Regions from separate parts of the Paenibacillus sp. CECT 9249 genome, predicted to be linked through region 1. Evidence: riboswitches for the same ligand, from Rfam matches in the RefSeq annotation. Region 1 holds a riboswitch; the other holds the start of a gene.
What was found. Region 1 has a riboswitch for S-adenosylmethionine ahead of metA (homoserine O-succinyltransferase). Riboswitches for the same ligand answer to the same signal wherever they lie in the genome.
Positions count from the first base shown of each region.

Region 1 (8,199 bases):
CGGGAACGGCGGTCGGCTTTACCGATGACGGCAACGTTCTAATGGATCATTTGCGGATCAAAATATCGGGAACGGTAACTTCGCCTGCGGAGAAGAAGGCGAGTTGGTACGTCTACTTTGTGAACCGTACGCCCAAGGAGAACGGAAACGGCGCCATCTTATTTACGCCCAAGCGAGGCGCGAATATCGGCTTCAAATTCGGCAACGCCGTTGTCGTCGAGGACGGCGTCGTTACCAAGGTGACGAATAATGAAAATGCCGCTATTCCGAAAAACGGCTACGTGCTCGTGTTCGTCGGTGTGGAAGCTTCGATGGCGGACCGGTTCGAGGTCGGATCTACCGTTGAATATAAAGTAAGCTATCAAAATCTTAAGGGAGAAGAAATTCCTTGGGAGAACGTAACGACGGCGATCGGAGCCGGCCCGCGTCTTGTGAAGGACGGGAAACTGGCCGTTAATCCGAAGGAAGAAGGCTTCACGTCTTCCAAAATAGTAACGGACGGCGGGGCGCGCAGCGGTATCGCCGTGAAGAAGGACGGCAGCGTCGTACTGGCGACCGTCGGCGGCGCTACGATGAAGCAATGGGCGGAAATTATGCTGAAGCTTGGAGCTCAGCAAGCGATGAATTTGGATGGCGGAGCTTCGTCCGGACTGTTTGCCGACGGCAAAACGGTAACCGCTCCCGGACGCTTGATCGGCAACGCGTTGGTGTTCGGGAAAAACGAATCGAAATAGCGGATATGACGAAGGTTCGGATATGACAATAGGAGGAGAACAGGTACATGAGCATTCTAGGAGCAATTGAAGCGGGCGGAACGAAATTCGTGTGCGGAATCGGGACGAATGACGGCAAAGTGCTCGACCGGATCAGCTTTCCGACTACAACGCCGGAAGAAACGATCGGCCGGGTATTCGATTATTTCGACGGGAAAGACATCGCGGCGCTTGGCGTAGGATCGTTCGGTCCGATCGATCCGAAGAAGAACAGCCCGACTTACGGTTATGTAACGAGTACGCCGAAACCGCATTGGGGACATTACAATTTCCTCGGTGCGCTGCAAGAGCGGATTTCCGTTCCGATCGGCTTCGATACGGACGTGAACGTCGCCGCTTTGGGCGAATGGACTTGGGGAGCGGCGCAAGGTTACGATAGCTGTATGTACATTACGGTTGGCACGGGAATCGGGGCGGGGATCATTGTGGAAGGCCGCCTGCTGCACGGTTTATCGCATCCGGAGATGGGGCATATTCTTGTGCGCCGTCATCCGGACGATAAATATGAGGGCAAATGCCCGTATCATCGCGATTGCCTGGAAGGCGTGGCGGCAGGGCCGGCGATCGAGCAGCGTTGGGGCAAGAAAGGGTTCGAACTCGGCTTGGATCATCCTGCATGGGAGATGGAAGCCGATTATTTGGCGCAGGCGCTCATGAACAGCATATTGATGCTGTCGCCGGAAATTATCGTCATGGGGGGCGGCGTCATGAAGCAGGAGCAAATGTTCCCCCTCATCCATACGAAAGTGCAGCATCTGTTGAACGGTTATGTGCATCATGCCGCCATTTTGGAACGGATCGATCAATATATCGTTCCGCCGAAACTGGGGGACAACGCCGGCTTATGCGGCGGGCTCGCGCTGGCCAGACAGACGCTCCTTGAACAATAGCGCCCGACGTACGCATAAGGAACGAACCTTTTATTTAACGGTAAAACTTGGAGTTATTTTGTTCTCGTCGAGTGGAAAGTGAGATTTTGCGGTATTTTACGGAGTTAATTTCGTGCGGATTTCATGAATTGGCGAATCTGCTATGGGTTAGCTCCGGTTTTTCCTTTTAATCTCCCGGTTCGGCGATCGAGTCGCAGATTAACGCCGGATTTCGGAGCTATTTCGAGATAGGGGGAGACGCAGGGGGCTGCGCTATCATGTTGGATAACGAGCGCTTCATCCGACTAAGAATCGAAGCAATGCCGCCGGATTGGAAGCGTTCCTTCCCCAGCCCGGAAACGATAAAAACCCCGTCTGAACGACGGGGATTTCGACAAAAGGGGAGCGGCGCATTCATCCGCTGCCAAGGCCGGCCGCATCGGACGAAAGCGAATCGCTTCGATCGAAGCGATACCCCGTTATACGACCGAACCTTCGCCTTGCGCTTCAATCAATCCGTAAAATTGACCGTTCCGACGATTTGGGATAAAAATTCGCGCAATTCTGCCGCTTCTTCCTCGGATAATTTATACACATGCTCCAAATAGCCTTCTTCTTCCAAGTCGTCAGGCCCGATAATGGCCGTAATTCCGTTTTGTAGATCGACCACCAGTTGTTTGCCGTAGAAGCGGTTCGTTTTCGTAATGGCCAGATCGAATCGTTTATAGCTGTTTCCGATAAAGGTAACGAATCGGGTGGACGTATCTTCCGTATGATCGGATAAAAAATCAAATTCCAGCATGGACATCGCATTAAGCTCCTTTAAGGTTTCGTAGATTCGTACTCATTATATTATAAACCTTCTGCGATGCCAATCCGAAGAGGCATGACGGAAGTTTTCGATGCAGGATTGACAGGAAGCGGTTGCATGGTATAATAAGGGTAATTGAAAAATCGGACGGAGGAAGCACCTCTCTTACATGACGTAGGAGGGGTGTTTTTTGTTTGTCCGGAATTTTTTCAAACGAGAATAAAGGAGGAGCAAGCAGTATGAATATTGTGTTTTTGAACAGTTTGGAGAAACGGACGGAGCACGACCGGATCGTTACGGCTCAGGTGTCGATCTGCGAACGGCACGGTGAGTGGCATTTGTTCTGGGACGAGCCGAAACCGGACGGCCATGCGGAGCAAACCGTGTGGTACGAGGGGGGATCTTGGCAAGAGCTTCTGTCGGTATTTCGCCATGGAATCGCGGTGAAGCTTGGAGAAGGATATTCGCCGGTTATTGACGGGATGTTGGACGACCGTACGGACAAAACGTCGAAAATGTACGGCGCGCAAATGCTCGCATGCTATAGCGATTTGAATCCGAACGAAGCGCTGTATGCGGCGTTGACCCAATGGAGGCGTTCGCAGGCCGCCGCCGTGAAGAAAGCCCCTTATTTCGTCGCCACCAATCGAATGCTGCGCTTAATCGGCACGTTTATTCCGCAAACGCCGGAGGAATTGCTGCAAATCCCCGGTTTCGGCGAGAACAAAGTCGAATTGTACGGAACGGGCATTATCGAAATTACGAAAGAGGTACCGCGCGAGCATCGTTTTCCGCTCGATTGGGTGAAGGAGAAACTCGATCCGCTGGAATTTACGCAGTGGCTGTACAAGCAGAAGGAAGTGAAATATAAGCAGGAAATGGACAAGCTAACCGGGCGTCGCCGCCTTCTCGAGGGGGTCCAGCAAGGCCGGTCCATTGCGGAACTGCAAGAACAGTGCGGCATGCAGCGCCGCGAATTGGTGCAAATGCTGGAAGAGCTTGAACGGGACGGCTACGATGTAGAACCGGTGATCGAACGCGAGCTTCGGGATATGCCGGCGGAAGAACAGGCTTTGATCTGGGAGGCGATGCAAACGAGGGGCGATAAATATGTAAAGCCTGTCTTATTGCAAGCGTACGGAGACGATATTATGAAAGCGGACAATATCGATTTGTTATATGAGCGGATTCGCTTGCTGCGGCTTCGTTTCCGGCGCCAAGGCGAAGCGGTGAAACAGGCGGTGTAGCGCCATTCATACCGGCATAAGCCGGCATAAGGCCGTCCCCTGGCGGCGGTTCAACTTGCCGATGGGGACGGCCTTATCCGAGATCAGCCGATATATCGGCTGATAGCCTTTTACAACCAATCCTTCTTGCGAAATATATAGAACATGCCGAGGCCTAACGTCAGCATGAAGCCTAGCACAACGTAGTAGCTGAAATTCCAATGAAGCTCCGGCATATTGTCGAAATTCATCCCGTATATGCCCGTTATAATCGTTAGGGGCAGGAAGATGACGGTCATCGCGGTGAATACGCGCATAATATCGTTGGCGCGGTTCGCGATGCTCGATTGGTAAGCTTCGCGCAAGTTGCTCATCAAGTCGCGGTACGTCTCGAATGTTTCCGAGATTTTGACCGCGTTTTCGTAAATGTCGCTGAAATATTTTTGCAACTCGTCGTCAATCAATTTCAAATCTTTCTTATTTAATGTAGCGATCACTTCTTTTTGCGGGTTAAGCACTTTTTTCAACCATAAAATTTCGCTTCGCAATCCGATAATTTCATTCAGATGCGTTTTCTTCGTATGCATCAATATATCTTCTTCCAAATTCTCGATCCGGACTTCGATCCGATCGCCGACGGAAAAGTAGTTGTCTACGACCAGGTCGACGAGATGATACAAGAACCGGTCGGGCTTGTCGACTTCTTGTTCCCAGAGCAGCGGTTTGACCGCTCGAAGCTCGTTGATTTTTTGCTTTGTAACGGTAATGATGTAATGCCTGCCCAGAAATATATTCAGCGCGCGCAGGAAAATTTCCTCATCGTCAAAACGAATGCTGTTGATGACGATAAAATAATGGCTCTCATGAATTTCGATTTTCGGGCGTTGTTCTTCTTCGCTTAAACAATCCTCCACCGCCAAATCATGCATGCCGAACAACGGCTGCAAAACGACAAGATCGTCGACGTCGGCGTCAATCCAGTAAAAACCTTGACTCGGCGCATCCAACGCTTGATGGATGTTATCGATCAATGTAAACGCGCCGTCGTGTACCAAACGTATTTTCATCCGATTTCACTCCTCTTCGATTGCCTTACTGCTTGCATTGCGCGCAAGAGCAGAGGAAGAAATCAGGCATGCGAATATAACGCCGCGGTTTACCGAATATGCAAGCAATAACGATAACGGTTCGTTCCACCGGACGTCAAACATCGAACGCTGACTTCGTTCCTATGCAGTTGCGGGAAGTTGCGAACCCCTTTCGGCCTCGGATCGCCATCCATTCCGGCTTCACCTCTCCATTTCGTTATTCAAGCACTTGTTTAGTATAACGCGCGTCCATTGATGTTTCAAGACAAAATCATGACGTCGACCTATCATAAATTATGGCGTCCGCCGGCAAAATGTGCGGCGGTTGGCAAGGCCGAATCGTTCGCACGCCGGATGCTCGAAAAAGTCTTGACTGCCGCCTGTATTTCGATTAAAGTAGTTATTAAAATTAACTGAATATTGCATAGCAATTCTTATCAAGAGTAGGTGGAGGGACTAGCCCAATGAAACCCGGCAACCGGCTATTAAGTATAGTACGGTGCTAATTCTTGCGGAAGCGTAGCTTCTGACAGATGAGAAAGGCTCATGAACGAACATGACAACCTTTCTCGTATGAGAAAGGTTTTTCTCATTTTATATTTGAGACAAAGGAGTGAGCTTTATGCCGATCAAAATTCCGGATTCGCTTCCGGCCAAAGAAGTGTTGATTCAAGAAAATATTTTCGTTATGGATGAATCGCGGGCATACCATCAAGATATACGGCCTTTGCGCATTGCTATTTTAAATTTGATGCCTACGAAAGAAACGACCGAAACGCAAATATTGCGCTTAATCGGAAATACGCCGCTGCAGGTGGAATTTGTGCTGCTTCATCCGAAATCGCATAAGTCGAAAAACACGTCGGCCGAACATTTGGAAACCTTTTATAAAACGTTTGATGAGATCCGCCATTTGCGGTTTGACGGGATGATCGTCACCGGGGCGCCGGTCGAACAAATGGAGTTCGAAGAAGTGAATTATTGGGAAGAATTAAAAGAAATTCTCGAATGGAGCAAGTCGAACGTTACTTCGACCATGCACATATGTTGGGCTTCCCAAGCGGGGCTGTACTATCATTACGGAATTCGGAAATATCCGCTCGCGGAAAAATGCTTCGGCGTGTTCGCCCATACGGTCAATAAGCAGAACGTCAAGCTGCTGCGCGGTTTTGACGACATTTTCTACGTGCCGCAGTCGCGGCATACGGAAGTGCGCAAAGAGGACATCGAATCGGTCGAGTCGCTGGAAATTCTGTCGGAATCCGAAGAAGCGGGCGTCTATATCGCCGCGACGAAAGACGGCAAACAAATTTTCGTCACAGGCCATTCCGAATACGATCCTTGTACTTTAAAATGGGAGTATGACCGCGACGTTAGCAAAGGGCTTCCAATTGCGGTTCCGAAAAATTATTATCCGGACGACGATCCGACAAAGCCGCCGCTTTCCACTTGGCGGTCGCATGCAAACCTGTTGTTCTCGAATTGGCTGAACTACTATGTCTATCAAGAAACGCCATACGATCTGAATGCGGGAGTCGAAGTCGACTACGGCGCTTGGATTTGAGCGAATACCACGATCGGGGGGAGCACCATCCTATGTCAGATTTAAAAATAGAGAGCCGCTTGGCGCAAATCGGCTCCGTAAACGAACCGGCAACCGGGGCCGTTAACTTTCCCATCTATCAAGCGACTGCCTTTCGGCATCCGCGGTTGGGAGAAAGCACGGGATTCGATTATTCCCGCACGAAAAATCCGACCCGCGCGGTGCTGGAGGAAGCGATTGCGGATTTGGAGCGCGGAGACGCGGGATTCGCTTGCAGCTCCGGGATGGCGGCGCTGCAGACGATATTCGCATTGTTCGGGCAAGGCGATCACCTGATCGTTTCCCTCGATTTATACGGAGGTACCTACCGCTTGTTGGAACGCGTGATGAGCCGGTTCGGCGTAACGGCCACTTATGTGGATACGAACGATTTCGACGCGCTCGAGGCGAGCTGTTTGCCGAATACGAAAGCGGTGCTGATCGAGACTCCGACGAACCCGCTTATGATGATTACCGATATCGGGGCGGTGGCGGCATGGGCCCGCAAAAAGCAAATTCTCACCATTGTGGACAATACGCTTCTGACGCCTTTCTTCCAACGTCCGCTAGAACTCGGCGCGGATATTGTCATACACAGCGCGAGCAAATATTTGGGCGGCCATAACGATGTGTTGGCAGGCATAATTGTGACGAAAGGACAGTCGTTATCCGAACAAATGGCGTTTCTGCACAACTCGATCGGCGCGGTGCTGGGCCCGTCCGATTCCTACCAATTGATGCGCGGCATGAAAACGCTGGCTTTGCGGATGGAAAGGCATCAATATAACGCGCTCCGCATTGCCGAATATTTGCGGGAGCATCCGCAAGTGGAACAAGTGTATTATCCCGCGCTGCCGGATCATCCCGGTTACGAGGTGCAGAACAAGCAATCTTCCGGCAACACCGGCATCTTCTCGTTCAAAATGAAAAATAAACGGTATATCGAGCCGATACTGCGCCATATTCGTTTAATCGCCTTTGCGGAAAGCTTGGGCGGCGTCGAATCGCTTATGACTTATCCGGCCGTGCAAACGCATGCCGACATTCCGCCCGAAATACGGGAAAAAGTAGGCGTCGACGATCGATTGCTGCGTTTTTCCGTAGGCATCGAACATGTAGACGACCTCATTCAAGATCTTGGCCGGGCGATCGAAGCGGCAAGACGGGAAATCGAAGGAGAATAGACGATATGAAAGATCAGAACAAGAAGCAAATTTCGGATCGGCAGCGCAGATTCGCAACCCGGCTGCTGCATTTCGGCGGGGAGATCGACGGGGCGACCGGCGCGTCCAGCATGCCGATATATCAAGCGTCGACATTTCATCATCGCGACATTAACGATCCGCCGCCGTTCGACTATTCCCGTTCCGGCAATCCTACGAGGGACGCTTTGGAGCAATACATTGCCGTTTTGGAAGGAGGGGCGGGCGGTTTCGCGTTCGCTTCGGGCATGGCGGCCATTTCCACGGCGTTCATGTTGTTTTCCAGCGGCGATCATGTCATTGTGACGGAAGACGTTTACGGGGGGACTTACCGTTTTCTGACGACGATTTTGAATCGAATGAACATTGCAACGACGTTTGTCGATATGACGGATCTCGACCGGGTGAAGGCGGCTTTGCAACCGAATACGAAAGCGGTCTTCCTGGAAACGCCGTCCAATCCTACGTTGAAAATTACAGATATCGAAGCGGTCGCAACATGGGCGAAATCGCATGGCCTGCTCACGCTGCTCGACAATACGTTCATGACGCCGTATCATCAACGGCCGATCGAGCTCGGCGTCGACATCGTGCTGCATAGCGCGACCAAATTTCTAGGCGGCCATAGCGATGTGCTGGCCGGGCTGG
Region 1 is NZ_CAKKLI010000001.1:338,728-346,926, reverse strand. It holds gene LQ229_RS01590 (phosphodiester glycosidase family protein) at 1-734, shown strand, start outside; gene LQ229_RS01585 (ROK family protein) at 782-1,663, shown strand; gene LQ229_RS01580 (DUF3055 domain-containing protein) at 2,154-2,444, opposite strand; gene LQ229_RS01575 (HRDC domain-containing protein) at 2,693-3,700, shown strand; gene corA (magnesium/cobalt transporter CorA) at 3,811-4,746, opposite strand; SAM riboswitch class I at 5,199-5,307, shown strand; gene metA (homoserine O-succinyltransferase) at 5,390-6,331, shown strand; gene LQ229_RS01560 (PLP-dependent transferase) at 6,364-7,533, shown strand; gene LQ229_RS01555 (aminotransferase class I/II-fold pyridoxal phosphate-dependent enzyme) at 7,539-8,199, shown strand, end outside.

Region 2 (8,199 bases), on a different contig from region 1:
TGGCCCATTTCGCTTATCATCGACATAAGCATGTACGCGAAATCCGCATCGCGGGCGTCTGGGCGCTCGTATTATGCGCTTCCCAAGTGTTGAGCGGCGCTTGGCTTGTGCTGTCGATGCATAACGAGAACGCGCATTTGTACGCGAGTCTGCTGCATACGGTGCTCGTTTCGGGCTTGTTCGGCGTTCTATGTTATTTAAGCGCCCGCGTATTGCAATTAGGAAAGGGGGAATCTCGTTGACTTATACGAATTTGCGCCAATATATCGAGGTGCTGCGCCGGGAGAAGCAATTGGCGGTCATCGAAGCCGAGGTCGATCCGTATTTGGAAATTGCGGAAATTCACCGCCGCGTCATCTCCGAGGAAGGGCCCGCCTTGCTGTTTACGAACGTGAAAGGCAGCCCGTTTCCGATTGTCACCAATTTGTTCGGAACGAGCCGGCGCGTCGATCTTGCCTTCGGCCCGCGTCCGGAGGCGTTGGTGCGGCAAATTATGGGGGCAACGAAATCGCTGCTCCCTCCCACTCCGAAGGCGCTATGGGGGGAACGCGGCTTAATTAAAGATCTGTTGAAGGTCGGCATGAAGACGGTCGGCAAAGAGCAGGCGCCGATTCTCGACGTCTGCCGCAAGGAGGCGCCGCTCGCGGGATTGCCGGCCATTACGAGCTGGCAGGAAGACGGCGGGCCGTTCGTGACGCTACCGCTCGTCTATACGGAACATCCGGATCATAAGAGCGACAACAACCTCGGAATGTACCGCATTCAAATATACGACGACAAGACGACCGGCATACATTGGCAAATACATAAAGGCGGCGGCTTTCATTATCATGTCGCGGAACAAAGGAACGAGGCGCTGCCGGTATCGGTCTTCATAGGCGGCCCGCCCGCGTTGATCGCTTCTGCGATCGCCCCGGTGCCGGAGCAATTGTCCGAACTGCTGCTGACTTCGCTCATTATGGGACAGAAGCTGCCGATGGTGGACGATCCGCTCGGGGGCCATCGCATGCCGGCCGAAGCGGAGTTCGTGATCCGCGGGACGGTGCCGCCGCATGTGCGCCGGCCGGAAGGGCCGTTCGGCGATCATTACGGCTATTATTCGTTGGTGCACGACTTTCCGGTGCTGAACGTCAGCCATATGTACCACCGGAAAGACGCCATCTACCCGGCAACTGTTGTCGGCAAACCGCGTCAGGAAGATTATTATTTAGGCGAATTTTTGCAGCGCCTGCTTGCGCCTGCTTATCCGCTTGCGCTGCCGGGCGTCAAATCGCTATGGGCGTATGCGGAAACGGGCGTTCATCCGCTTGCGGCGGCGATCGTGCGCGAGAGCTACTCGCGGGAAGCGTTGACGAGCGGCTTCGCCATTCTCGGCCAAGGGCAGCTGACGCTGACGAAATTTTTAATATTAACGGATCAATCGCTCGACTTGGCGAATTTCGGGCATTTGATGGAAACGGTGCTTGAACGGTTCGATCCGAAGACGGACTTGTTCATTCTCAATAAAACGTCGCATGATACGCTCGATTATACCGGACTTCGATTGAATCACGGCAGCAAGGCGATCATGCTCGGCGTCGGCGAGCCGGTTCGCGAATTGCCGCGCAGTTACGGCGAAGGCGACATCGAGGAAATCGACAATATTGAAGTATACTGCGGCGGCTGTCTCGTCGTATCCGGCGCATCTTACGAAGCGGAACCGGAGTTGGCCCAGCGGCTGCTCGCGCGATTGCGAGCCAAAGGAACGGCTTGGCCGCTCGTCGTTCTGGTCGACGATGCGCGGATTGCCGCAACGCAGGCTTCGTTCTTATGGACGGTGTTTACGCGATTCAACCCGGCTACGGATATGTTCGCTCACGCGGAAGTTCACCAGCATCATCTCGGATACGATGTTCCGATCGTCATCGACGCGCGCATGAAGCCCGGCTATCCGGACGAATTGTTCCCGCGCGAAGATATCGTGAAATTGGTGGATGACCGTTGGAAGTCGTATTTTGCCAATGGAGCGTGAGACGCAAATGCTGCGAGGCTTGTTCGGCGAAGCGCCGAGACATAATGAAGGGCTGCTCCGCTCGACGTTCGAAGCGATGGAGCGAACGGTTCTTCAACTGCAAAGACTGACGAATGCGGACAACGATCCTAAGCATATATGGCGCAAGTACGAAATATGGGCACGCGGGCTGATTACGTCGCTCGACGAGCTGGAACAGAGCCGGTATGCGGCGGAACGCTTCCATTCGCGGGTAACGAAGACGTATCAGGACGAAATGACGCCCGAGGAAGAAACGGATTACCGCCGTCATCTCTATTTTTACAAAAACGGGCTTATTCGCGTGTTCTCGGTGTTGGACAAGCTCGGCACGCTGCTCAACGGGGTGCTTGAGCTGAATACCGGGAAGGTGAAGCAGCGGTTTTCTTACTTCACCGTTTTGCGGCAAATGCGATATACGGGGACGGAACCCGAGCTTGCCGAGAAGCTTGGAGCCATTAAGGAATCGTACAAAGATCCGATGAGCCGGCTGCGCAAACAGCGGAATACCGAAATTCATTATATGAACAGCGAAATGCAGGACGATCTTTGGCAGCGTCATCAGGCGCTGGACGGCAGAGTCAAGCTGGAAGACATCGGTCACAATATTGCCGATTTGGATCAGGCGTTGGAAATGGTATGCAAGACGCTGCTGGCGTCGTTTCAGCATATCGCTCGATTGCTGCGCGCGAAATCGTAAATTTCGCTCCGTGAAAATTTTATTGTAATTTTTCATCTAATTTCCATTGACTCATGTGCAAAGACCTAGTATACTCAAACTAATTTCATAATTCGTTTCTTATCGAGAGCGGCGGAGGGAAAGGCCCGATGAAGCCCGGCAACCGATTATCGGCAAGCGGTTCGCATGCCGTTAATGTCATGGTGCTAATTCCTTCGGAATGGATCATTCCGGCAGATGAGAGAGGCTGTTGCTGAACATGACTAACAACCCTTTTGCGCATCTGTCCGCGAAAGGGTTTTTCATATTGGAATACGGCAATGAATCTAGCATTCTTCGAAATAAGAGGGTGATAAATTGATCGAATTAAAAGGTTTGACGAAAAAATACGGCAAAGGCGCACGCCAAACGACGGCTTTGGAGCATGTCGATTTGCAAGTGCGCAAAGGCGAAATATTCGGAGTGATCGGCCATTCCGGCGCGGGCAAAAGCACCCTGATCCGCTGCATCAATTTGCTGGAAAGACCGACGGGAGGGGAAGTGTGGGTAGACGGGATCGAGCTTACGGCGCTGGACAAAAAAGAACTGCAGACGCGCCGCCGCAAAATCGGCATGATCTTCCAGCATTTCAATCTGCTCTCTTCCGCGAACGTATACGACAACATCGCATTTCCGCTGCGTCTGGCGAAAACGCCTGCAAACGCAATCGAGCGCAAAGTGAACGAATTGCTTGCGCTCGTCGGATTGGAGCAGCATGCAAGCAAGTATCCGGCCCAGCTCTCCGGCGGGCAGAAGCAGCGGGTGGGCATTGCAAGAGCGCTCGCCAGCGATCCGGACGTGCTGTTATGCGACGAAGCGACATCGGCGCTCGATCCGCAGACGACGGATTCGATCTTAAAGCTGCTGTCGGATATTAACCGGCGGTTTCATCTCACGATCGTCCTGATTACGCATGAAATGCATGTCATTCAGAGCATTTGCGACCGCGTGGCTGTCATTCATGCAGGGGGCATCGTCGAACAAGGCGAGGTAACGGACGTGTTCCTGAAGCCGAAGCATGAAGTGACCAAAGACTTTATCGCCCGCGACGGCATCGGGGGCGAGTTATTGCGGGCGGCGATCGCGACGTCGCAGTCGGCTTCGTCCCGGGCGGTGAAGATTACGTTTCTCGGAGAGAAAACGTATGAATCCACGCTGTCGCAGACGACGCGGGAGACGAATGTCGATTTCGCGATATTGCAAGGCACGATATCGACGATCAAAGATACGCCGTACGGCCAGCTAATCGTAAGATTAGAGGGCAGCGCCGACAATATCGGCCTGACGATTGACAAGCTTACGGCGCAAGGGCTTGATGTGGAGGTGATCCGATGACGGCCGCGCTCGATTTTTCGATCGTCAATTGGCCGGAAATGGGCAAGGCGACGCTCGATACGCTGCGTATGCTGGGCGCTTCGTCCTTGTTCTCCATTATGATCGGCCTGCCGCTCGGGATCGTATTGTTTCTTACAGCCCGGTCCTCGTCGTTCTGGGGAAAGGCGGTATACGCCGTACTTTCGTTTATTGTCAATATTTTGCGATCCATTCCTTTTATTATATTAATCTTTGCGATGATTCCGATCACCAGATCGATTGTCGGCACATCGATCGGCGTGCTCGGAACGATTCCGCCGCTCGTCGTCGGCGCGGCTCCGTTCTTCGCCCGTTTGGTGGAAACGTCGCTGCGGGAGGTGGACCGCGGCGTGCTCGAAGCCGCGCAAGCGATGGGGGCGAGCACGTTCCAGATCATTATGCGAGTGCTGATGCCTGAAGCAAGGCCAGGCCTCCTTGCGGGCATCACGATTACCGTCGTCACGCTCGTCTCTTATACGGCGATGTCGGGCATGGTCGGCGGAGGCGGACTGGGCGATTTGGCGATCCGATACGGATATCACCGCTATCAATCGGAAACGATGATCGTCTCTATCGTGCTCGTGGTATTGCTGGTGCAATTGCTGCAAATGGCGGGCGACCGGTTAGTGCGGCACTTTACGAGAAAATAAGGAGAAATTCCATTTTAGAGGTTGTTCAAAAAGTCAACTTTTGATCACGAAGCGTGACTGGTGGCAGATTCGACATCGAATCTTGCGTTCACCCTCGAAGTCCGGTGCTCATGTAGGTTTTGCCTACACTGCGCTCCTCCTTCTTCGGGTTCTCGCAACCTTCTCGGTGCTGAAAAGCCGACTTTTTGAACACGCATATATATAAATCCTTATTTAAAAAATGATGATTGAGGGGAGAAACAAAGATGAAAAAATGGGTACTTGCAATTGTTAGCTTGACGCTTGTGGCGGTGTTGGCCGCTTGCGGCAATAAGCCGGCTCAGAACGGCGCTTCGCAGCAGCCTGCCGCTCAGAACGAGAACGGCTCCGCTGCCGAACAAACGGTGACGCTGACGGTCGGCGCATCGCCTACGCCGCACGGCGATATGTTGAAACATATTCAAGCGCAATTGGAGCAAGAGGGCGTGAAACTCGAAATTAAAGAGTTTACCGACTACATCTTGCCGAATACGCAATTGGCGGAGAAAGGACTGGATGCGAACTTCTTCCAGCACCAGCCTTACTTGGACGAACAAAACGAGAAAAACGGCACGGACCTCGTCTCCGTGGTGGCGGTGCATGTCGAGCCTTTCGGCGCGTATTCCAAAAAAGTTAGCTCCGTAGAGGAAATTCCGGACGGAGCGAAAGTGGCGATCCCGAACGACCCTACCAACGGCGGACGCGCCTTGATTCTGCTGGCGAAAAACGGTTTGATCACGTTAAAAGACGATACGAACATCACGTCGACCGTTGCCGACATTACCGAAAATCCGAAAAATCTGCAAATTATCGAACTGGAAGCGGCTATGCTGCCTCGCCAACTGGATGAAGTGGACGTAGCGCTGATCAATACGAACTATGCGTTGGAAGCGGGACTTGTTCCGACGAAGGACGCCCTCTTTATCGAGGATCAAGAATCTCCATACGCCAACATTTTGGTCGCCCGTCCGGATAACAAAGATTCCGACGCAATGAAGAAGCTGGCAGCGGCGCTTACTTCCGACGATATGAAGAAATTTATCGAAGAGACTTATGAAGGATCGATCGTTCCGGCATTCTAAGGAACAAAGACAGCAATCAATTGCATAGCGAAAACATCATCCCGCAGAGGCAGGCCCTCTGCGGGATTTGCCGTTTACCGGACAATCTTTTATACTTGAACATGTACCGGCTCCGGACGCGCATGTTCTGTCCGCAGCGGTTATGTTGTACAACTTTGAAGGAGGTAAGACGTTGAGTAGAAAAGTGGCCCTCATTACGGGGAGCGCCAAAGGGCTCGGCAAGATGGCCGCCCTTGCGTTGGCCGATCAAGGCTGCGATACGGTCGTCAATTATGTGCATAGCGAGCGCGAAGCGATGGCGCTTAAGGCGGATATCGAAGCGAAAGGCGTCCGATGCGCGGCGGTTCATGGCGACGTTTCCAAGCAGGAACATATCGAGAAGCTGGTCGAAACGGCTTATTCGCAATTCGGCGCGATCGATATATTGGTAAACAATGCGGGACCTTTTATTCGCGAACGGCGAACCTTTGCGGAATATACGCCGGATGAGATCGCTTATTTGCTGAATGGCAATTTCGTCGGCACGATGATGCTCGATCATCTCGTATTGCCTGGAATGCGCCGGAACCAATGGGGCCGGATTATCCATTTCGGGTTCGGGCATGCTGCCGAAGCGAGGGCATGGCCGCATCGGGCCGTATATGCCGCTGCCAAAGTCGGCCTGGTGTCCTTCACGAAATCGCTGGCGGTCGAAGAGGCCCCTTACGGCATTACGGTCAATATGATCTGCCCGGGCGATATTCGGGGCGACAATAAGGAGAAGACAATTGCCGAAGCGGAACATGTCAGGGACGACGAGTCGCCGCGCGGCAGGCCGGGCACGGGCGAGGATGTCGCCAGGGTGATCCGGTTTTTATGCCAGCCGCAGTCGGATTTTATTACCGGCAACATCTTGGATGTCTCCGGGGGGCTTGATCCGATCCGCGCCGTCGTCAAGCGGGCTTGAGGCGGATTGGCGCCGGAACGGAAAAAGAGCCTTGCCGAAGCAAGGCCCTTTCAAATTTATGAAAATTAGAATACTTGTACGACTTCTTGCACACCGTCAACTTCTTCGATCAAAGCGCGCTCGATTCCCGCTTTCAGCGTGATGGTCGAGCTTGGGCAGCTGCCGCATGCACCCATCAGTTTCAATTTGACGATGCCGTCTTCGACGTCAACCAGCTCAACGTCGCCGCCGTCGCGCTGCAAAAACGGACGAAGTTTATCAAGAACTTCAAGCACTTCATCGTACATGTTGTTTTGTACTTCTTGGCTCATATCTTTCAACTCCTTTCTCTATATATTATATTATAAAGTATTGTAAAATAAAATGCCCGAACGAAGAAGGGGGACGAAAGCATGCGCCCTGTGATCGAGTTTTGCGCCGGCAATATGCATCACGGAACGGATCAAACGATGCGCAGATTGGAACGAAACCCCGAATACGACGTCATCGAGTACGGTTGCCTCGGCAATTGCGGCGAGTGTTATTTGTTTCCTTACGCCTATGTGAACGGCGAAATCGTCGCGGCCGAATCGGCGGAGAAGCTGTACGACGCCATCATGGAAAAGGTGAAAGAAATCGAAGCTTGGCCCGACGATCATATCGGATGAGCGGGTTTAGCTTACCCGAAGTGATGCTTCGATTTCCACAGCACGCCCATTTTGAGCAGGCGCGGCACCCGTCCGATAAACGTTCTTTTGCCCATATAACCGAATCCGGATTTTTTGCCTAACGAACCGAGCACGCCTTTCAAGCGGATTTTGTCCAGGCGCGGCGTCTGGCCTTGCCATATCGCCTGCACGACTTGCGCGATCTGATCCCCTTGCACGCCCGCAACTTGCGCGCTGGGGGAGAAGGCGAGGCTCGCGCAGTCTCCGGCCACGTATACTTCCGGGTAGGACGGTATTTGATAATACTCGTTCAGCAAGATGCGGCCTTGCGCATCTTTCGGCACGTTCAGCTTCTGCACGACTTCCGACGGTTGAATGCCGGCCGTCCATACCGCGACGTCTCCGTATATAGGTCTCTCCTGATCGTAGATGACGCCGGGCTCGATTTTGCTTACGGATATATGAGAGCAGAGCGCGATATCGTGTTCGACAAACCAGGATGAAACGAACTGCGAAAGCTTCTCCGGAAAAGCGGACAACACCCGCGGGCCGCGATCCAAAATCCGAATGTTCAGATCGGGACGGCTTTCGCGCAGCTCGGCCGCAATTTCCACTCCGCTTAGCCCTCCGCCAATAATATTAACTTCGCCGTAAGGCTTCACATCGTTTAAGATGGCATACGTTTTTCTCGTGTTCGCCAAGGATTGAATGCTCGCCGTATATTGATCGGCTCCGGGGATGCCGTGATGTTTGTCG
Region 2 is NZ_CAKKLI010000003.1:113,478-121,676, forward strand. It holds gene LQ229_RS04010 (COX15/CtaA family protein) at 1-242, shown strand, start outside; gene LQ229_RS04015 (UbiD family decarboxylase) at 239-2,011, shown strand; gene LQ229_RS04020 (Cthe_2314 family HEPN domain-containing protein) at 2,001-2,729, shown strand; SAM riboswitch class I at 2,826-2,952, shown strand; gene LQ229_RS04025 (methionine ABC transporter ATP-binding protein) at 3,066-4,082, shown strand; gene LQ229_RS04030 (methionine ABC transporter permease) at 4,079-4,750, shown strand; gene LQ229_RS04035 (MetQ/NlpA family ABC transporter substrate-binding protein) at 4,996-5,850, shown strand; gene LQ229_RS04040 (SDR family oxidoreductase) at 6,023-6,796, shown strand; gene LQ229_RS04045 (NifU family protein) at 6,862-7,107, opposite strand; gene LQ229_RS04050 (YuzB family protein) at 7,189-7,443, shown strand; gene LQ229_RS04055 (FAD-dependent oxidoreductase) at 7,455-8,199, opposite strand, start outside.
Region 2: linked by a shared signal. The riboswitch ahead of LQ229_RS04025 (methionine ABC transporter ATP-binding protein) and the one ahead of metA (homoserine O-succinyltransferase) in region 1 are both predicted to bind S-adenosylmethionine.